DNA from 4 places in the Vibrio sp. TBV020 genome. Region 1 is predicted to be linked to each of the others. Evidence: predicted binding sites of a transcription regulator. Region 1 holds the regulator's gene; each other region holds the start of a gene.

Region 1 (5,558 bases):
CGTTTATAAAAGAGCAAATTGAAACAAGATAGCGAACGGCTTAAGGGGCGCTGTTCCCACATTGCCAACATGCGCCAAATTGCCCTTCATTCTGCTCACCACACTCTATACATTCCCAACCCTGACCTTCCTGAGTCGTTTGGTACTCTTGGATAAGTTGTGAGGCCTTTAAGTGGTCTTTATCGTTAAGTAGCCAGATGTATGGCTCACTATTTTCTCCAAATGGGACTTCCCCTTGAAGTCCAAAAATTCCTTCTCCTCGAACTTCACACTGCACTTGTTCCGTTTTTAGAAGCTCACAAACAATATGAGCTTCGGTTGGTGTGGCTGCTGAAAATATTTTCATTAAACACTTCCGTTTGATGCTGATGGCTCAGTTCTAAATTTTGCCATTACCCATTTCGCGATAACAGGGAACAGTCCAAGTAGGGCAAATGAGGCTAAAACAGTAGGGGAAACTATCCCTGATAGACTGTCGATCTGAGCAAGCTGAGTACCTGCATTAATGTAAACCGCAGTGCCTGGCAACATACCAAGTTGACTCACAAGGTAGTATCTAGCGGTTGAAATTGGGGTAAGTCCCATTAACAAGTTGATTAAGAAAAATGGGAACACTGGGATTAGGCGTAGTGAAAACAGGTAGAAAGCGCCATCCTTTTCAACACCTTTATTGATAGCAGATAACTTCTCTCCAAACTTACCTTGTACCCAATCACGTAGTAAAAATCGACTGCTTAAAAAGGCTAACGTAGCACCAATTGCACTGGCAAATGAAACGATAAGTAACCCGGTTGAAAAACCGAAAAGAGCTCCACCTAATAAAGTGACAACAGCGGCACCGGGTATAGAGAATGCAGTGATTGCCACATAGGCTAAGAAATAGGTAAGTGCTGCGACAATAAAGTTGTTTCTGATGTACTGTGCAAGTTCTGCTTGTTGTGCTTTAGCATTTTCTAACGTTAGGTACTGGCCAAAGTTCATTCCAAGGAAAACAATAAGTAAAACAAAGATAATGCCTAGTATGATTTTTTTATTCATGAGCTGCTCCATCAAGAATCATGGCCGATTAAACAAAGTGTTAATAGACTAGACAGGGAAAGCAAGCAGTAAATTTCAATAAAGACAAAAAAGTCAGCACAATGGCTGACTTTTTAAAATAGGAAATGAAATTGCGTTAGCGACTTAATTGGCTTAAGAGCTCTTCGCGACGGCTATGAGGAATTACAGACCAATGAGTACCATTGATTGCGCCTTCCAATGCCCAGAGCAACTCGACATTGACGTCTGAAGAGTGTGAAGATTGAATCGCTTTGAAGGCGTCCACTGCTCCAGTTGCTTCTAGGTTCTCAACGCTATCAATCCCTGCTTTCTTGAGCATTCGTTCAGTTGCGAGTCTCAAATTAGGCAGATCTTTTAGGCGGTTTGGTTTAGCTTTCGCTTGTTTTTTCTTTTCACTGTTTGCTGCCGAAAGTGCAGCCTGGGCAATCTCAAGAGTCTTTGAAGTATCGTCGAAGCAATCATCGCCTAAAGCGAAGTATTTTGTGACGACGGGAAAGCCACGTTTTTTATAAACGTAAGGTTCTAAACTGAGAGATTTAAATTGCGTTGCAAGTGCATCGTCTGCCCGAACGTGCAACTTATCATTGACGACTAATGCAAACATAGTGTCGTCGGCAAAAATACCGAAGCCACCAAACATTGAGCGAGACTTTATTAAGCCTAGGGGCTCAAACAGTCGCATTGAGTCTTTTAGTATTGGTTTATCCATGCTGTGTATTCTCGGTGTATATGTATACGCCACCAATTCAGGTCCGAGAGAGTAGCAAAATTATGCAGGCTTTTTGTCAATCAGGTGTCATACGAGTACAAGAATACTCAATATAACGTGTGCATATTTACCATCGGCAACCCCGCTACCAGACAAATCAATTGTTTAAGGCCGGAGGCTTTGCGTCCCATTCTTTCGAAATGGTTTGCCCTGTTCGTGGCATAATCGAACAATAATAAGGATAAATGGATTTTGGGCAGAACATCACGCCTGAATAGGATAAGTGTGATCTTGGTTCAATAAATAGAGCCTAACTTATACACTTAGCCAATAAGATTTGTTGGCTAAGTGTATGTCAAATAAGTTATTTCTTAATGTTTTGTACGGTATTTCTTTCAACGATTTCAGGGTGCATTTCAAAGATACGCTTTTCATGCTCTTTGTCTTTAATGCGCTCTAGTAGAATTTCGAAAGCGTTTTTACCTACACGACGTTTTGGTTGGTGAACTGTCGTCAGCGGTGGTGAGAAGTACTCTGCCAGTTCGATGTTGTCGTAGCCAATTACAGACATATCTTCTGGAATGCGAATACCTTTCTGCTGCAAGCGGCTCATTAAGCCAAGGGCCATCGTGTCGTTGAAGCAGAAAATTGCAGTTGGCTTTTTGTCCATAGCAACGATTTGATCTGCTGCAAGTACAGCGGTATCACACTCGAAGTTACCTTCTAGAATCCAATCTTCGTTAACTGGTAGGTTCGCTTCATTCATCGCACGCTTGAAGCCACGAATACGTTCCTGACATGCAGCTTTTTCAAAGTGACCACTTAGGCAGGCGACGTCTGTATGACCGCGTTCGATCAAGTATTTCGTCGCTAAGTAGCCGCCTTCTTCTGAGTTATCGATGATCTTGTCTGCTTGTGAGCTCTCTGGGCCCCAGTCCATAACTACTTTAGGGATGTCTTTGTGACGGTCGAGCATCTCACTTAACTCTTCTGTTAAGTCAGAACACATAACAAGAATGCCATCAACGCGCTTTTCAGCCAGCATGCGAATGTAGTCGCGCTGCTTCTCATAGATACCACCCGTGTTACACAAGATCAGCGTATAGCCTTGGCGGTAACAGTAGCTCTCTACACCATCTATGACTTCAGAGAAGAAAAGGTTCGTTGACTGAGTCACTAGCATACCAATCGTACGTGTCGTATTGCACTTCAGGCTACGTGCAACGGCACTAGGTGCGTAGTTCAGTTCAGTCACTGCTTCCATTACTTTTTCTTGCGTAGCTTCAGCAACAAAGCGAGTTTTATTAATTACATGTGACACAGTTGTCGTCGATACACCAGCAAGGCGAGCAACGTCTTTTATAGTGGCCATAAGGTTCTGTCCTGTCGATGACTGCCTTGAGTTAATATTCAGTTTAGAATATTTAGGCAGAAAGTATCAGAAACACAAAAACCGCTCTATTTAGCGGTTTGTATTTGATTCGTTTGTTTTTATCGTTTGCGGTCACAATATTAGACCGCAAAACACTTAAGAGCAAACAAAAAACGCTAGTGCAACCTGCGAGAGGTCACAATGTTTGTCTTTATTCGCCTAGCAGATAGCGGCAATCCAACTCTAAGAAAGCGACTGTCAATGTGCTAATAGCTGAGTAGAAACCAAACTCATCGAATTTCTGGCACTTGTTTGAGAACTGTGGCACCCAGCTCAACAGATGCTGCTGAATAAATGCTTCTTGAGCCTTGAATGCCTCTTCTAGTTGGCTTTCATCTTCCGATTTATTTGAACCCACGATTAAGTTACCCAAGAAATCGAGTTCAATTGCAATGTGATCGGCTGGTTCGTTGAGTTTTTTGTCTACCTCGACGCCATGCTCGGCCATTAATGCTTCCATCTCTTTGGCTGGAGTGTCATTCAGTAGACCCGATTTACCAATGTACATAGACGCGTATGGAAGTGCTGAGTCCTTATCGGATTTTAAGAAAAGGTCACAAAAGTCTGCAGCTAGCTCTAATTGAGCATCTTCACGATCCATTAGTCGGTTCAGCGCATCCGTAATACGGGTGATAGCAGGCTTTAGTTGTTCGTTCTCACCCAATCCAGTTAAGAAAGTACGAATCTCTGGTGATTGGTATTGTGCGATATTTTCTTCAGTTAGCTCAGTTGCGAAAAGGCTAGATAGCCACCAATAGATTTCTGCACGTTGTTCGTTAAATGTTTTGATTTCTTTCATTAGGTATTACTCCCCAAATAATTACCGATATTGTAACGAATAAAAATGAATAGCGGTAACGGCTTGTATGACAAGATAAATAGGAATGTTGGAAGATATTAATGCCTAGAAAAGTTTTGTCTTGAATCAATAAAAAATCATCTTTCTAGTTTTTAAAGTGATAAATACTAGAAATGTTACTATTTATGAATAGAATAATAGAAAGAGCAAATCCCAATGTAAATTAAGTGGTGTAGATGAGTTATCACGTACTAGTTGTAGAAGATGACGCAGTTACTCGCAGCAAGCTAGTTGGTTACTTTCAGAATGAAGGGTACGACGTAAGCGAAGCTGAAAGCGGCGAGCAAATGCGTGACATGCTACAAAGTAATGCGATTGATTTGGTGATGTTGGACATTAACCTGCCTGGTGAAGATGGTTTAATGCTAACTCGCGAACTTCGCAGTCAGTCAGACATTGGAATTATCCTGGTAACAGGACGCACGGATAGCATTGATAAAATTGTTGGCCTAGAAATGGGTGCAGACGATTATGTCACGAAACCTTTTGAACTGCGCGAGCTATTAGTTCGAGTAAAAAACTTGCTTTGGCGAATTTCAGCAGCACGTAATGTGTCTGGAAATACAGAGAGCGACAAATCAAACGAGAACATGGTTCGCTTCGGTGACTGGACGTTTGATGTTCAACGTCGAGCGTTAAGCCGCAACGGTGAACCAGTTAAGTTAACGAAAGCTGAATATGAGCTTCTGGTGGCGCTTTCTTCGTACCCGAACCAAGTGTTAAGCCGCGAACGTATTTTAAACATGATTAGCCACCGTGTAGATGCGCCTAACGATCGAACTATCGATGTATTGATTCGTCGTATGCGTGCAAAGATGGAGTTCGATCCGAAGAATCCGCAAATCTTTGTTACCGTGCATGGTGAAGGTTACATGTTCGCAGGGGATTAATGCATCTTCCTGCACAAAGAATAAAAAAATACCGAGGTTTTCCTCGGTATTTTTTTATCTATTAGATTTTACTTTCTGCTGACTCTAGGCTTTTCTCTTCATAATCTGACGCCCAGTCGCGTAATGATTGCCATATACGCCCCAACGTTTCATGCCAGTAGCGTTCTGTTTGTTCTAAGTACTTTCCTTTAGGTGTGTACTTTTCCCATGCTTGGGTAATATTGTCGTGTGCAAGATAATTGGTTGGCGCGGGGTAAGGCTCCATTCCTGCAGAGTGAAACTCGTTCAATGCACGCTTCATATGGCTTGCAGACGTGACAACCACAAGCTTTTTAGTGGTAACGAATGCAGCCGCTTGCCTTGCTTCTTCCCAAGTGTCTTTGGCTGTCTCAAGCAAAATAATGTCAGATTTTGACACGCCTAATGACAAGGCTACTTTTGCCATCATGCGAGCATTACTGACTTCAGAACCACCAGAATAACCAGACAAGATTAGCTTTGAACCCGGGTAGATACGCATAATGCGGATACCTTCGGCCAAGCGCATTAAACCTGTTCGGCTTAATTCTGAAGTAGGTGGGATTTTATCATCGACGACATGGCCACTTC
Region 2 (5,558 bases), 980 kb from region 1:
TCATGACTCAAGGCGATGAGAGGTTTCCTAATTTGCTTAAACAGGCCGAGGGAGTACCTCCTTTGTTGTTTGTGTCTGGAAACCTACATTGTTTGTCTGTTCCACAAGTTGCCATTGTGGGTAGTCGCAATTCGACTATCGATGGTTTAAATAGCGCCAGATATTTCGCTACCAGTCTGGTTGAACATGACCTAGCGATTACCAGTGGTTTGGCATTAGGTGTAGATGGCTATGCTCATGATGGTGCTCTGCAAGGCGGCGGAACAACACTCGCTGTTTTGGGCTGTGGTTTGCAAACGGTCTATCCCGCTCGGCATCGAGACCTTGCTGAACGGATTATTGAAAGTGGCGGAGCACTTGTCTCTGAATTTCATCCGTCAGCGAAGCCTAAAGCCGATCACTTTCCTCGTCGTAACCGAATTATTAGTGGTCTCTCATTAGGTGTTTTAGTCGTTGAAGCAGCAGAGAAGAGTGGTTCTTTAATTACAGCTCGTTATGCGTTAGAGCAAGGGCGTGAAGTTTTTGCGCTGCCTGGCTCTATACATCAACCTAGTGCTCGAGGGTGTAACCTATTGATCAAGCAAGGTGCATGTCTCGTAATGACGGCTCAAGATATTCTTGATGAAATAGAAACGTTGCGCGCTTGGTCTGAATATGAGAAGCCACCGATTCAAGCAGAATTGTTCGATAAAATAGATAGTAAAGAAGAATTGCCATTTCCTTTGCTGTTAGCTAACGTAGGAAGTAAGGCTACACCAGTTGATATTCTTGCAAACAGGACCAATATACCTGTGCAGGAAGTCATGATGCAGCTCTTAGAGCTTGAGCTTTCAGGGCATGTTGTTGCAGTTTCCGGTGGCTATATTCGAAAGGGGAGGGGCTAGCTATGATGATGGATATCCTAATGTATCTGTTCGAGACTTACATCCATAGCGATGCGGAGTTACAAGTCAATCAAGATGAACTAGAAGAAGAACTTCTTCGAGCTGGTTTTCATCAAAAAGACATCTATAAAGCCCTTGTCTGGCTAGAAGAGCTAGCGGCACTTCAGCAAAGTGAAACCCACTCTGCAATTTCTGTGTGCAGCACTTCCAATTCGACTCGTATTTACACCAGTAAAGAGTGTGAACGCCTATCCATTGAATGTCGTGGCTTTTTAACCTTCCTTGAGCAGGTTAATGTGCTGACGACAGAAACTCGTGAAATGGTGATTGACCGTATCATGGGTTTAGAAACGGATGAGTTCGAATTAGATGATCTGAAATGGATTGTGTTAATGGTGCTGTTTAATGTGCCGGGCAATGAGAACGCTTATACGCTTATGGAAGAGCTGTTGTATACCAAAGAGCAAGGTATTCTTCACTAATCTTCATGAGTTGATATGAGTAACAAGATTGATCAGACACTGTTTTCAGCGCATGAGCATGCGTTGGAGCATCAATCGTGCCCAAAATGCCAAGCGGAGCAGCGTGAAGGTGAGCTTCAGCTTCGTCACGGCAAACATGGCCCTTTCCTTGGTTGTAACCAATACCCTGAGTGTGATTTCATTAAGCCCTTGCATCAAAACGATGGACACATCGTTAAAGAGCTAGGTGTGCCATGCCCTGAATGCGGGAATGAGCTGGTATTACGTCAGGGTCGCTACGGCATGTTTATTGGCTGCAGTCACTACCCAAGTTGCCACCATATCGAGTCTCTCGACCAGCCTAAACAAGAGCAGGCACCGCAAACGCACTCGTGTCCTGAATGTCATAAAGGCCAATTGGTTGAGCGTAAAACTCGTTTTGGTAAATTGTTTTATGCTTGTGATAACTACCCTAAATGTAAGTTTGCCGTTAATCAGCCTCCGGTTGCTGGCAAGTGTGAGAAGTGTGGCTATCCGCTATTGGTAGAAAAAAAGCTCGTCAGTGGTGACAAGCTTCAATGTGCTGACCGAAAGTGTCATCACATTCAACAAGATTAAAAAAAACGGCGCTGGGTGCGCCGTTTTTTATTGTTTGTTAGTTTCGGCTACTCAGAAAAGTTAGCGGCAAACTCGTGTACCGCAGGGAAAGCTTCTTTGTCTAAGCTATCTGCTAGTGCGCAAAGCTTACGTTGCAGCTCGCCGTTGTAGTCGCCACAAACATTGATGTGACCCATTTTACGACCCGCGCGCTTCTCTTTGCCATACCAGTGAACATGACAGCCATCCATTTCAAGCACTGCTTGAGGAAGCGTGTCTTCACCAAGAATGTTGATCATGGAAGTCGAACGAATCAGTTTGGTTGAGCCTAAAGGTAGACCGCAAACTGCACGTAGATGGTTTTCAAACTGACAAGTTTCAGCACCTTGCTGGGTCCAATGACCAGAGTTGTGTACGCGTGGTGCAATCTCATTCACTAATAGAGTGCCGTCGACATCAAAAAACTCTAGTGCTAGCACACCGACATAGTCGAGCTTATTTGCAACTGCGGTAAACATTTCTTTGGCTTGCTCTTGCAGTTCGTTATCTGCAATCGCGGTAGAAAGTGTCAGTACGCCATTGGTGTGAACATTCTCTGCCAGTGGGTAGACAGCGACAGAGCCATCTTTTGCTCGTGCCCCAACCAATGAAACTTCTCGGCTAAAAGGAACAAACTCTTCAGCCACAATTGCTTGAGTCTCTGTGGCAGCAATACACTCTGCCATTTCTGCCCAAATGCTATCGGCTTGATTTGCATCTTTTAAACGCCACTGACCTTTACCATCGTAACCACCTAAGGCACTTTTGAGTACCATAGGAATACCGACGTGTTCTATCGCTTTGTCAAAATCTTCACGAGAGTTGATGACATAATATTTTGCATTACGAACACCCGCATCATCGAGCAAACCTTTCTCAATTCGGCGATCGCCACCGGCTTTGATTGCATCAGCTGATGGGAGGAACTTACCGCTTTGCTCACATACCGCAAGAATATCGTGTGGAATATGCTCGAACTCTGCAGTGATGACATCCGCTTTAGCAATCGCATTTTCTAAGCCGTGACCAAGCACACTTTGAGTGAGAGGGTGAACAATATTTTCGCTGCCCACATCATATGCAGAAATTTCAATGTTTAACGGAGCACCCGCTAGAGACATCATTCGAGCCAGTTGACCAGCACCTAGCACTAAAACATGCATTGCATTAGTCCTCTGCAGGGTTAGGGTTTGCTAGAACCGTGTCTGTTTGTTCTTGGCGAAAAGCTTCGACTTTTGCCATCACTTCTTCATCGTGAGTACCAAGAATCTGTGCCGCCAGAATACCAGCATTTGCGGCACCTGCTTCACCAATTGCAAGTGTCCCAACCGCAATACCTTTTGGCATCTGAACGATTGAGTATAGAGAGTCTAAGCCGCTAAGTGCACGTGATTGTACTGGTACGCCAAGAACTGGCAGAGAAGTGAACGCTGCCGCCATTCCAGGAAGGTGAGCTGCGCCTCCCGCACCTGCAATGATAACTTTAAGGCCGCGTTCTTTTGCACTATTTGCATAGTCAGCAAGAAGTTGAGGAGTACGGTGCGCAGAAACAACCTTGGTTTCGTATTCAACACCGAATCTGTCTAGCATTTCAGCTGCTAGTTTCATTGTTGGCCAATCTGATTTAGAACCCATGATGATACCGACTTTCATCTCAAACTCCTTCAAAGCTGCATAGAACAGGTGAGAAAATAATTTGAGCGCATTATACGGGGATTTTGCCACTAAGCAAACGTTTGCGTCAGGTTTGGACGGGAAGTGCAAATAATCGCTCTTAAATAGGTTTAGTCACTACTCTCGATTATTTGTACACTTAACCCAAACTGCCAACCAATAGGAAGCTTAAGGTGAGTAACTTTGAAAAAGCACTCAGTGCGTTACAACAAGGTGAAGTGATCGCCTACCCAACTGAGGGCGTGTTTGGGGTAGGATGCGACCCTGATAACCCCCAAGCCATACAAAAGCTTCTTGAACTTAAACAGCGACCAATAGAAAAGGGCCTCATTTTAATTGCGGCAAGCTATGAACAGCTATTGCCTTATATTAATCAGCAGGCTTTAACGAAAGAGCAGCTAGAAAAGGTGCTTCAAACATGGCCAGGCCCGGTCACTTGGGTAATGCCATGTAGCGATAAGGTCTCTAAATGGGTGTCGGGGCAATATGACTCGATCGCAGTGCGTGTGACTGATCATCCTTTAGTACAAAAGATGTGTAATGCGTTTGGAAAGCCGCTAACCTCTACCAGCGCCAACTTAACGGGCGAGCCACCATGTGTGACGACTGAGCAAGTTTATCAACATTTAGGCGATCAGTTGGTTGCGATACTTGAAGGGCAAACAGGTGGTAGAACGAACCCAAGTGAAATTCGTGATGCAATAACCTCACAAATATTGAGACAGGGTTAACCCTGCAATAAAGGAAGTCGAATGTCAGCGATAGATAAATTAGCCGTAAAACAATTTCTTATGGCACTCCAAGACTCTATATGTCAGCAACTAGAGCAAGCCGATGGGCAAGCCGTATTTGTAGAGGATGAATGGCATCGCGAACCTGGTGAAAGACTGGGTGGTGGTGGTCGAACACGAGTAATGAAAGAGGGAGCAGTGTTTGAGCAGGGAGGAGTTAACTTTTCTCATGTTCAAGGAAAAGAGATGCCAGCATCCGCAACGGCGCACCGACCTGAATTAGCAGGGCGTCGTTTTGAGGCGATGGGCGTTTCTTTGGTGATGCACCCTAATAACCCTTATATCCCAACTTCACACGCAAATGTTCGCTTCTTTATTGCAGAAAAAGACGGTGAAGAGCCGATTTGGTGGTTCGGTGGTGGTTTTGACTTAACCCCTTTCTACCCTTTCGAAGAAGATGCTCAATATTGGCACAACACGGCGAAAGAGGTCTGTGCGCCATTTGGCGGTGAAGTGTACTCAGAGCATAAAGCTTGGTGTGACAAATACTTCTACTTACCTCACCGTGATGAAACACGTGGTGTCGGTGGTTTATTCTTTGATGATCTCAACCATTGGGAATTCGATAAGTGTTTTGATTACATTAAGGCGGTGGGAGAAGGTTACACGCAAGCATACTTACCTATTGTTGAACGCCGTAAAGAGACTGAATATGGAGAACGCGAACGTCAGTTCCAGCTATATCGTCGTGGTCGCTATGTGGAGTTCAATCTAGTCTTTGACCGTGGCACATTGTTTGGACTACAAAGTGGTGGCCGTACAGAGTCTATTCTTATGTCGATGCCCCCACTAGCGCGCTGGGAATATGCGTATCAAGTAGAACCTAACTCTCCTGAAGCAGAGTTATACGATCATTACCTCAAACCAAGAGAGTGGTAAGACTTTCTTCAATAAATAGTTAGTGATAGGGTCAATGCATCGCATTGGCCCTTTTATATTATTGCAGGTAAAGGAAATGACTCAGCAAATAGATCGTTACGCCGTTTTTGGTAATCCTATCGGACAAAGTAAGTCCCCATTCATTCACACTCTATTTGCTCGCCAAACAAGTCAATCTCTGACTTACACTGCAGAGAGCCCAAATAAAGACGCTTTCGACCAAGCAGCGACCG
Region 3 (5,558 bases), 2.1 Mb from region 1:
CACGTTTGATAGTGTTGTTTTGAATCGTCCTTATTGGATTAACACGGTACGTCACGGATTAACCCAGCAGCAAGAGCGAGTCGTATATACAGGAGACTACGAAGACTACATGACAGGTCTCAAAGTGGTGACGATCACGAAAGGTGTCTATGTAGATGGCGAGTTCAAAGGCGTTCTAGCGATAGATACCTATTTAGAGAGTCTATTGCATGACAAGCTCTCTGGTTATCGTTTGTCGGCGACTCCTGGACCGAACTTAAAGGATCTGGTTAGCTTTACTTTCTCTGCTCCTGTTTATATTCATGGTGAGCACTCAGGGCTCTATTTGAATGTCGATGAGCCCAAACGGGTTCATATTATCCATATTATTAACCATGAACAGAGTCAGCTAATGATTCTGCTCTTTGCGTATGCACTAGCAATTGCATTCATTTGGTATCGATACACTCAAGCAACTCAGTCAACGTTGAAAGAACTTGCTATGCGAGACCCATTGACAGGGTTAAGCAACCGTAGAGGGTTTGAAGATCGTCTAAAGGCTCAAGATGAACTGCGCTTTCTAGGCTTAGGTGTATTTGATATTGATGACTTTAAGCGAGTCAACGACCAATTCGGCCATGAGGTTGGTGACCAAGTGATCGATCATATTGGCTCGTTGATCACGGATAGTTTGAGGCAATGCGATATTGTTGCTCGGTTTGGTGGTGAAGAGTTTGTTGTCGCTGTTACTGGAGAGTCGAACGAATTGATTTCTTCGATATTCGAACGTATTCAACGTGACGTTAGCTTGCAAGGCTATCGCTTAAAAAGTGGTGAAAGGATTGATGTAACGGTGTCAGGCGGCGTTCAAATCTATGCGACTCACCACTTCGACAATCTGCGTCACCTGTGGAGTAGTCAAGGGATAAGGAAAGCAGACGAACTGCTTTATCAAGCTAAGATCTCCGGTAAGAATCAAGTTTGTATTGATACAGATTAACTAAAAAAGGTCAGTAAGCTACTGACCTTTTTTGTACTTAGAACATTATTGATGAATTAAAGAATGATATCTCTAACTTCAGGATCTTTACGTTCTAGGTAATGTGTTGATTTAATACGACGAATCGTACGACAACGGCCACGGATTAATAGAGTTTCAGTCGTTGCAATATTACCTTGGCGAGAGATACCATCTAGTAAATCACCCTTAGTAATACCTGTTGCTGAGAAAACAACATTGTCACTACGTGCCATATCTTCCATCGTTAGAACGACATTAGCTTTTACGCCCATTTCTTCACAACGTTTAAGCTCCGCAGCACCGTAAATTCGGTTTTCTTCACTATCACCTTTTACTTCGTGACGAGATAGAAGCTGACCATGCATATCACCATCTAGTGCACGAATGACAGCAGCAGATACTACACCTTCTGGAGCGCCACCGATGCAGTACATTGCATCCACTTCGCTATCAGGCATACAAGTTAAGATTGAAGCAGCAACGTCACCATCAGGCACAGCAAATACACGTACACCCATTGCTTGCATTTCTGCAATAACCTTGTCATGGCGAGGTTTTGCTAACGTGATAACAACTAGGGTATCTAATGTTTTATTTAGCGCTTTAGCGATGTTTTCTAAGTTCTCTTTTAGTGGTTTATTTAGGTCGATACAACCTTTTGCACCCGGACCGACAACCAGCTTTTCCATGTACATATCTGGCGCTTTAAGGAAACTTCCTTTCTCTCCGGCTGCAAGAACAGCAAGCGCGTTTGACTGGCCCATTGCCGTCATTCGAGTGCCTTCAATTGGATCGACTGCGATATCGACTTCGTCACCACCAATGCCAACGTTCTCGCCAATGTAAAGCATCGGAGCATCATCGATCTCGCCTTCACCAATTACGATCTCTCCGCTGATCTCTGTTTTGTTGAGTAGGGTGCGCATGACTTCCACTGCTGCACCATCAGCTGCATTTTTATCGCCTCGGCCAAGCCACTTGTAACCAGCTAGTGCTGCGCCTTCGGTAACTCGAGAAAATGCCATTGCTAAATCGCGTTTCATGATGACTCCAAAATTAAAGGAAAGAGAAAAATAAAAACGGGCGAATTTTAGCATATCAAGAAGGAAACGTTTGCTTTTTTAATTGAACGACCATTGAACTGCATCAATCTATCGAGTTAAATTGGTCATTGAGATCAACGAGCTCCCTAGATGTAAGGCTATTGTCAATTTGCGCTGTTTTTTTGACCGAATGGTGCAAAATATCAAATATAGGGAGTGTTTATCAGCTCTCGGCTGAGTAGAATGGAACAAAATAGGTTTTGGTACATCAGTGGCCAAAACCCTTATCCGAATAAATATAGGTAGGCTAAGATGTCTTTTGAAGTACTAGAACAACTAGAAACTAAAATCCAAACTGCAGTAGATACTATTGCCCTTCTACAAATGGAAGTTGAAGAGCTTAAAGAAGAAAAAGAGAAGCTAGCTACTGAAGCTAACGAGTTACGTGCAAATCGCGAAGAGCTAGAACAGAAAGCTCAACAGATGCAGCAAGAGCACACAGCATGGCAAGAGCGCATCCGTAACCTACTAGGCAAAATGGATGAAGTAGAGTAATTATTACTCTGCCTAACTCAGATTGAAAAGCTGGACATAATGTTCAGCTTTTTTGCTTTTTATAGAAGAAAAATAGCCGATGAAGGCATCGGCTATTTCTTGGATTTTTGAGGGTGGTATTAAGCTGAAGGGCGAACACCAAGTGTGTGACACAGTGCGTAGGTCATCTCTGCACGGTTTAGTGTATAGAAGTGGAAATCTTTAACACCTTCGCGGCTAAGAGTTCGAACCATGTCGATTGCTTGGCTAGCTCCAACTAACTGGCGTGTTGTTGGGTCGTCATCTAACCCTTCAAACTGTTGAGCCATCCATCCCGGAACCTTTACATTGTTCATCGCAGCGAAGCGAGAGGCTTGCTTAAAGTTCGAAACAGGGAGGATACCTGGGACGATTTCTACATCAATACCTGCTGCGACACTGCGGTCACGAAAACGCAGGTAGCTCTCTACATCGAAGAAGAACTGAGTGATTGCACGGTTGGCGCCAGCATCAACTTTGCGTTTTAGGTTTAGCAGGTCAGACTGAGCGCTCTTTGCTTCAGGGTGAACTTCAGGGAAAGCAGCAACAGAGATATCGAAGTCATGACGCTCTTTTAGCAGAGTGACAAGGTCAGATGCGTACATTTCTGGAGCACCACCACCAGGTGGAATGTCACCACGCAGAGCAACAATGCTTTGGATTCCGTTTGCCCAGTAGTCATCAGCGATTTGGATTAGTTCTTCACGCGAAGCATCTATACATGTCAGGTGCGGTGCCGCGACTAGACCCGTTTGGTCTTTAATCTCTTTGATGATGGAATGAGTTCTGTCTCGTTCTCCAGAGTTGGCTCCGTAAGTAACAGAGACAAATTTAGGTTTTAGAGTTTTTAGACGATGTACTGAGTTCCACAGTGTCTCTTCCATTTTTTCACTGCTTGGTGGAAAAAACTCAAATGATACGTTGATATTGTCAGACAGTTCAGCGATATTCTGATTTAAAGCGTCAATATGACTGGCGTGCGTGTATCCCATCTTACTCTCCCTGTGGCCATCAGTGCCGAAAAACTCAAAAATCCAAATCGACGTTTAGACGTCTATATGTCTACAGAATGTATTGAATACGATTTAATGTCAACCGTACTATTATGAATTTTTTTCAAGTTAATTATTAGCTAAGTTCAAGTTTGGTTGAAAGGGATTCATGCAGAGGATAGAGAGGAAGATAGGCGCAGTACTCACTGCGCCTACAGAGCTTAAAGTAAGCTAGAAAGGAAGTTTAAGTCTGATTGAATAGCGCCAGCGGTAACTTCTCTACCTGCCCCTGGGCCACGAATGACTAATGGATTGTCCTTGTACCACTTACTCTCGATGGCGAAGATGTTGTCACATGGCAATAAGTTAGCTAAAGCGTGTTCTTTATTTAGCGCTTCTACGCCAACTGTTGCAGTGCCATTCTTTTCTAGACGTGCGACATATCTTAGTACCTTATCGTCGCGCTGAGCCTTTTCTAGGCGCTCTGCGAGTAACTCACTCAGTAGTTGGCTCTTGTCTAAGAATTCATCTAAAGAAACGTCAGCCAGTTCTGCAGGTACTAAACTCTCCACTTTGACTGCTTCTGGCTCTAAAGACAGTCCAGATTCACGCGCTAAGATCACTAGCTTACGCATTACGTCTGAGCCATCTAAATCACTACGAGGGTCAGGTTCTGTTAGGCCTTGTTGCCAAGCTAAGTCGACAAGCTCAGCAAATGGGATGCTGCCATCATATTGTTGGAATAGCCAAGATAGAGTGCCAGAGAAGATTCCTGATAGTGCGATGATGTCATCACCACTTTTTCGTAGGTCACGTACAGTGTGGTTGATTGGAAGTCCTGCACCAACAGTGGCATTGTACAACCAATGACGATTGATCTTAGCAAATGCATCTTGCACTTGGTGGTAGTATTCACTGGATGCTGAACCGGCAACTTTATTAGCTGATATTAGATGCATGCCTTGTTCGGCAATTTCAAGATAGCGGCCTGCTAAAGTTTGGCTTGCGGTCACATCAAGTACAACGACATCGTCATAACCTTGTAGCGCACCTAATCTTTCAATCCAGTTACTACCTTCGTGGCTAACAGACTCTTCATCAAAGTGCGCAGCTACTTTCGTCGCATCAATGCCTTTTGAATCGAACCAATACGTTTGGCTATCTACCACAGCGACTAGCTCGAAATTCATACCATGGCGTTTTTCTAGTTCATTTTTTTGCTCAGTGAAAAGCTCGATCCAGCTAGAACCAATATTACCTTTGCCACATAGAGCGATTGCGACACGTTTTTGAGCCTGGAAAAGCTGACTGTGAATCGACTTAACTAGTGGGTTTGTGTCGGTTGTACGCAAAACCGCGACTAAGCTGAGACGCGATAGTGACTCTGAGATAAATTCGATAGGAGCATTTTTCAGTTGCTGGTAGAAACCGTAACAGTGATTCGCATTAGTCGTGACGCCCGCACCAACGGCAGCGACCATTGAGTAACCTTCTTTTAGCTTAATTTCAGCTTCGATAGCGGCGTCCTGCAGATGTTCTAGTGCACCACCGGCAATTTCGGCAGTGTAAGCTAAACGCAGACAGTGTTGATCTGGTTGAGTTTCATAAGTCAGTGGCTCTAGCTGAGCACGTTTTAGGCTTGTTAGTACCTCATTTTCTACACGCTGGAAGTCATGGCCAGAAGCGAAGTTCAGCTCTATCAATAGTACTTCATCAAGTGAAGAAATAATTTTCGCGCCGCGTCCAGAAGCTAGTACTCGTTCAATACGTGTCGATCCTGATTCAGGTTGGTAGCTGCAACGTAAATGCAGATCCATAGTGCTTTGCGCAACAGGCTGTAAAGTTCTGCTGTGAAGTACTGGTGCCGCTAAGCGTGCAAGCTCACTCGCTTCATCTAAACGGAGTAGTGGTAATAAACAAGCGTCAGAGACCAAACGAGGGTCGGCACTG
Region 4 (5,558 bases), 410 kb from region 1:
ATATGGCATCTTTTCAAATACAGTTGGAGTATTACGAAAGGTGATAGCTGCAATCGTGTCTAGGGCATGTTTATCACGAACATAGCCATAGTTAATTTGTATTGCTTGTTCAAAATCTGATGAACTAAAAATGCCGCGAGACGTGTCATTGAAGTACAAAGATGCACCAATCGACACGCCGTGATGTTGTTGACTGAAAACCTGATACTGCAGGTAACTAGTGAGAGCGTGACTTAAGGTTTCTCCTCGAAATCCTTCCTCTTGAATGCCATATTTCGGCATATTAATAACAAAGCGGTTGTTATCGACATTATCTCTGCCATTCTGATCTAAGCCGAAGGCATCGTGAAAATCTTTTGTTAACCCATCTAGATGATTGTTTCCCGCGTAATTCCAGCGATAGTTCAGGTCGATCTGCCAGTTTTCGCTGAACTGCCATTTTCCACCTATAGCGATTTGATTTTGGTAATAGTCGAGTTCATATTCGTCTGTCACTGCCCAAATACTAGAAACAACACCAGAAGCGTATATTTCAAAATGTGCCAATGGCATTGAAAACCCTGAACGGACTTGAGGAGAAAGGTTGTTGGTGTGGAAAGGTGATTGAGTATAGCCTTGGACGGGACCGAAACCATCGTCACTATAGGCCATCATTGGCAATAGTAAGCTGATTAACGCGGTGAGCTTTCCATTGCGTACACGCATAGTCACCCCAAACTTTATTATTAATACTTTAATCAAAAGGTAGTTTAAAAGTTTGGGTTTTACGAAAAATCACGGCCATTCAGGGAGAGGGGAATGACCGTGTTAAGGTTATGCAGCACTTAGATGGGTAGTGATGTAAGGCTGCCAAGCGTTTTGGTATAACTCTTTAGATTCTCGACGCATATTTTTAATCTGAGCCTGTTCAAACTCATTAAAATCACGAGACTCGACTGCCGCAGTACGTTCGATTTTCTGAATTCGTTCGTAGATCGCGTGCTCTGGGCCGCTTTTAACGTCAGCAATTGCTTTTAGGTGCAACTGAACTTCTGCCACTAAGTTTGTTTTTGGCAATTGGACGAGTAGGTTAAGGTCTCGGTAGCCTGAAGCAGCAGGTTTTTTGAAGCGATTCTTAACTTTGACGATCGTCGTTTCTCGGTTTAGAACTTCGTACGCAGACATCAGACTTTCAATATCGTCAGCAACAATAGTTGCGCGTGCAAGGTCTGTAATTCGGGCAGTCTGACCGTCAAGTTCATAGGCGATTTTTTCTTTCGCACGTTGAGATGATTTTACGCCCGCGAAATAAGATTCAGTGGAAGTCAGTAGAGCAGTACTTTTACAAAGCGTCTCTAGTTCAGCTTGTGCTTGGTGAGCTTTGCTATAAAGCACGTCGAAATCAGAATAAGGTTGTAGTGGTGAAGTCGACATAGATTGAATGCCGTAAAGGCCGCTTAGGTTATGTTTGAATGCTTTTGAGCAAACTTCGTTCTGATTAGTAGAACGATTTTCCTCGTTACCTGGTGCGGTTGGAATAGCAGCGAATGCAGGTGCACGGCTGAGCATTAGTAGCATCAGGGCCGTAGTTCGCAAAAATAGGCTCATTCACTCTCCTTAGATGTGTAGGGCTTAGCTAAAAAGGTGTCGAAAAAGTTTCAATCACTAGCGCTACTCATCTGTACTTATTAAATGGGGCTGCTTTTTACAATTCCAAGCGGCTCCGTTTATCTGTTGCTTAGAACTTTGAAGTTACTCTCAAATTCTTCACTACTGTTTAGAGCGTGGTTGGTCATCAAGGTTCATTACCAACTTGTAAGCAATTATAAATGTTGAAGATGAACATAATCTGAATAGAACTTTCATCTTGTCTACCAATCGGGGATACCACTTGAGAGCGCTTTCAGATAGGCTATGGCCATTAAAGTCAGTCAATGAGAAAAGCGATGAGAGATCCAGAGTTTTGGCATGGTAAATGGGCGGCCAATCAGATTGGTTTCCATTTAGAAGATGTTAACCCGTTATTGATCCAGTACTGGAACAAAACCAACCCAAGTTACGAAGACAAAGTATTTGTCCCTTTATGTGGTAAATCGGAAGACCTGGTTTGGCTCGCAACAAAACACGAAGATGTTCAAGGTGTTGAGCTAAGTAATATTGCTGTTAGAGCTTTCTTTGCTGAGCATTTTTACACGCCAATGGTTATGCCAGTGAATGGCCAGCATGAGCTATTTCAATTTGATGAACTATCGATCTATACCGGCGACTTTTTCACCGCGCCGATTCAGCCTATCGATATTGTTTACGATCGTGCTTCGTTGGTGGCATTACCAGAAGAGATGCGTGGCGACTATGTAGCAAAAATCAAATCACTACTTAAGCCAGGTGCTCGTATACTGTTAGTGAGTTTAGATTACATTCAATCCGAAATGGCAGGGCCTCCGTTCTCTGTTCCTGAACAAGAAATTCGTTCACTCTATGCAGAGTTCAAAGTGACTAAGTTGTACCGTGATGAAGCAGATGAAGACCACCCTAAAATTGCTAAGAAAGGGCTGTCTCGATTTGCTGAAGAAGTTTATTTGATTGAAGCTTAGTTGCAAATAAACGAAAAGGCCTAGTCATATGACTAGGCCTTTTCGTTTATTTTAAACAAGTTTTTTAAGACAAATTAAAGGACTTAGTAAATCACTTTGACCTTAGCGGCACTTGCAACAGCCTCTTCAATTGCTTGTTCAATCGATTCACGACGTGTAATCGCAACACCTAAACGACGGCGGCCATCAATGTCAGGCTTACCGAATAGACGAATTTGAGTTTGTGGTAATGACAATGCTTCAGATAGACCTTCAAAACGAATATTGTCAGAGGTTCCTTGGCCAAGAATAACGGCAGATGCCGCTGGGCCATATTGGGTGATTCCCGCGATAGGCATACCGGTAAACGCACGGACGTGAAGTGCAAACTCAGAGCTATCTTGAGACATGAGTGTGACAAGGCCAGTATCGTGTGGGCGCGGTGATACTTCGTTGAAGATAACCGTGTCACCTTTGACAAATAGCTCTACGCCAAAGATGCCGTAACCACCTAATGCATTAACCACTTTACCTGCAGCATCTTGAGCGGCTTTTAGCGCGTTCTCAGACATAACTTGAGGCTGCCAAGATTCACGGTAATCTCCATCTTCTTGACGGTGCCCAATTGGAGCACAGAAATGAATGCCATCAACAGCACGTACAGTTAGTAGTGTTATTTCGTAGTCGAAATCGATAAAGCCTTCAACAATCACACGACCAGCACCAGTACGCCCACCTTCTTGTGCGTAGTTCCAAGCTTTCTCGACATCTTCAGCTGTCTTAATAACACTTTGACCTTTACCCGAAGAGCTCATTACTGGCTTGCACACGCAAGGTATACCAACACCTTCAACTGCAGTAGTGAACTGTTCATAGTTGTCTGCAAAACGATAAGGAGAGGTAGTAAGCTGCAACTCCTCAGCCGCTAGACGACGAATGCCTTCACGGTTCATGGTTAGCTTAGTTGCTTTCGCCGTCGGTACGACGTTTAACCCGTTCGCTTCTAATTCAACGAGCGTATCTGTCGCAATCGCTTCAATTTCTGGTACGACGTAGTCTGGTTGTTCTTTATCGATAATGGCTTTTAACGCATCGCCATCAAGCATATCTAACGTGTAGCTACGGTGTGCAACTTGCATTGCTGGCGCGTTTTCGTAGCGGTCACATGCGATTACTTCTAGTCCTAAGCGTTGGCATTCAATGGCAACCTCTTTACCAAGTTCACCAGAGCCTAATAACAAAACACGAGTTGAATTTTTAGCTGTCGCAGTACCAAACATAGATAACCTTAACGTTTAAGAGGAATAATAACTGTGTCGCATAATACTCATCCATTTAGAAAAAGCAAACGTTTGCGTCTGTTGTTTTATGTTTTTCTCGGTTTGGAGAGTGTGGTAGCTCAAACGATCAGAAAAGTGAATGTTTTGTCGACAACGTAGACTTAGGTCTCAAGTTAGCGCAATTAATTGACCGGATTTATAGTTAAATCGTGATGAATTGAGTAAAAGCAGGCAAATAGAGATATAATTTTTGTGAACTAAAGTCTCCTCATTATTAATATTGGCTTCACTATCAATGCAGTATGATCCCAACAATTCCATAAAAATTCCAATTAATACTCTTATGACAGGTATGTTCGTCACCGCTATTGAGGACAGCAAAAGAGTTAACTTAGCGAATGCCGGTAGGGTTCCTAACCGTAAAGCGATCGATCAGTTGATCAAAAATGGTATTAAATACGCGTGGGTAGACAAGGAACTGTCAGCTAGGGGGAGCGTGTTTAAGCCGGTGGTTGAAAAGGCGTTGGAACAAGATCTTGATTTAGAACCTCCAGCAGTTACAACATCACCACTTAAAAGAAAAAAGGTGAGTCGTTTTTCTCAGCAACAAAAAGCCCAAAAGATCATTAGAGATGCGAAAGGCCTTGCCCAAAAAATTCTATCGCAAACTTTTGACGGTAAACCGATTCAGGTTGATGAGTTAGATGGGTTAGCCGATGACTTGATTGAATCCGTTCTACTGAATTCAGACGCCTTGCAATGTGTGTCTGCTTTACGTAGCAAAGATGAATACCTGCTCGAACACTCAGTGAATGTAGCAACGCTTCTCGTGACGTTTGGTAAACATTTAGCGTTACCAAAAGAGACACTAAAGCAGATGGCTATCGGAGGAATTATCCACGACGTAGGTAAAGTTAAGGTTGATGATAAAGTTCTTCACAAACCAGCAAGATTAACGCCTGAAGAATATGAGCACATGAAGTTACACCAAGTGTATGCAGGTGAAATCATTATGAAGGTCGCAGGCCTGAGTGACGTTAGCCGTGATGTCTGCTTAATGCATCATGAAAAGCTCGATGGCACTGGTTACCCTAATGGGTTGACGGAAGAGCAACTTCCTATACATGGTCGTATGAGCTGTATCGTTGACATTTATGATGCTCTGACTGCGGACCGTTGCTACAAAAAAGGAATGAGTCCTGCAGAAGCATTTAAGATTTTACTTAGCTTGACGCCTAATCATCTTGATAAAGAACTGGTATACAAGTTTATTAATTGTATTGGTGTGTATCCGGTTGGAGCAATTGTAGAGCTGAGTGATGGGCGCGTAGGTATCGTCTGGACTTCGAATGCAAACGACCCTCTTAAGCCCGAAGTAAAGTGCTTTTACTCTCGAAAATATAAACGCTTTATTGATGTCGCATTTGTTAGCCTCAAAGGTTCACAGCTCAAAATCGAGAAAGCGATTGCTCAAAGCCAGTTAGAGGTGGATGCGACCCCTTTCTTTGAGGCTTAAAATCTAAAAAAGAAAAAGGCGCTATTACAGCGCCTTTTTAATATTCTCGGTTTCAATAAGTGAGCTTTAGACTTCTAGGTAACTCATTGGAATATCAGGGTTTAGAGCCTCAAGTGTTGATTGAGTCGTCGCTAGATGACTAATCGTTCCTTCCGCTACCTCTACTAATGCTGCTGACTCGATATCAGCCAAGTCTTGGCGATCCAATAG

The links. Region 1 encodes PurR, which represses purine synthesis genes. Its sites were predicted from a motif close to TNANGNAAACGTTTNCNTNA; they were not measured.
Region 2: the regulator PurR is predicted to act here: its motif matches at 3,706-3,725, upstream of purE (5-(carboxyamino)imidazole ribonucleotide mutase).
Region 3: the regulator PurR is predicted to act here: its motif matches at 2,102-2,121, upstream of glpX (class II fructose-bisphosphatase).
Region 4: the regulator PurR is predicted to act here: its motif matches at 3,893-3,912, upstream of purT (formate-dependent phosphoribosylglycinamide formyltransferase).

What each region holds. Positions count from the first base shown of each region.
Region 1 covers NZ_JBEEAQ010000003.1:1,224,503-1,230,060, forward strand. Annotated here, with positions in the region: gene AAFX28_RS13580 (alpha/beta fold hydrolase) at 1-32, shown strand, start outside; gene AAFX28_RS13585 (putative signal transducing protein) at 41-346, opposite strand; gene AAFX28_RS13590 (TVP38/TMEM64 family protein) at 346-1,038, opposite strand; gene AAFX28_RS13595 (TfoX/Sxy family DNA transformation protein) at 1,175-1,768, opposite strand; cyclic di-GMP riboswitch class I at 1,901-1,988, opposite strand; gene purR (HTH-type transcriptional repressor PurR) at 2,133-3,140, opposite strand; gene torD (molecular chaperone TorD) at 3,352-3,999, opposite strand; gene torR (two-component system response regulator TorR) at 4,236-4,949, shown strand; gene elyC (envelope biogenesis factor ElyC) at 5,011-5,558, opposite strand, start outside.
Region 2 covers NZ_JBEEAQ010000003.1:244,528-250,085, forward strand. Annotated here, with positions in the region: gene dprA (DNA-processing protein DprA) at 1-884, shown strand, start outside; gene AAFX28_RS09040 (DUF494 family protein) at 887-1,366, shown strand; gene AAFX28_RS09045 (topoisomerase DNA-binding C4 zinc finger domain-containing protein) at 1,382-1,963, shown strand; gene AAFX28_RS09050 (5-(carboxyamino)imidazole ribonucleotide synthase) at 2,011-3,144, opposite strand; gene purE (5-(carboxyamino)imidazole ribonucleotide mutase) at 3,149-3,634, opposite strand; gene AAFX28_RS09060 (L-threonylcarbamoyladenylate synthase) at 3,829-4,386, shown strand; gene hemF (oxygen-dependent coproporphyrinogen oxidase) at 4,408-5,325, shown strand; gene aroE (shikimate dehydrogenase) at 5,402-5,558, shown strand, end outside.
Region 3 covers NZ_JBEEAQ010000003.1:3,296,153-3,301,710, reverse strand. Annotated here, with positions in the region: gene AAFX28_RS23170 (diguanylate cyclase) at 1-979, shown strand, start outside; gene glpX (class II fructose-bisphosphatase) at 1,036-2,043, opposite strand; gene zapB (cell division protein ZapB) at 2,356-2,598, shown strand; gene metF (methylenetetrahydrofolate reductase) at 2,718-3,608, opposite strand; gene AAFX28_RS23150 (bifunctional aspartate kinase/homoserine dehydrogenase II) at 3,830-5,558, opposite strand, start outside.
Region 4 covers NZ_JBEEAQ010000003.1:1,635,404-1,640,961, forward strand. Annotated here, with positions in the region: gene AAFX28_RS15710 (DUF3187 family protein) at 1-705, opposite strand, end outside; gene AAFX28_RS15715 (phosphoribosylglycinamide formyltransferase) at 814-1,587, opposite strand; gene AAFX28_RS15720 (thiopurine S-methyltransferase) at 1,926-2,573, shown strand; gene purT (formate-dependent phosphoribosylglycinamide formyltransferase) at 2,657-3,832, opposite strand; gene AAFX28_RS15730 (HD-GYP domain-containing protein) at 4,128-5,348, shown strand; gene cdd (cytidine deaminase) at 5,415-5,558, opposite strand, start outside.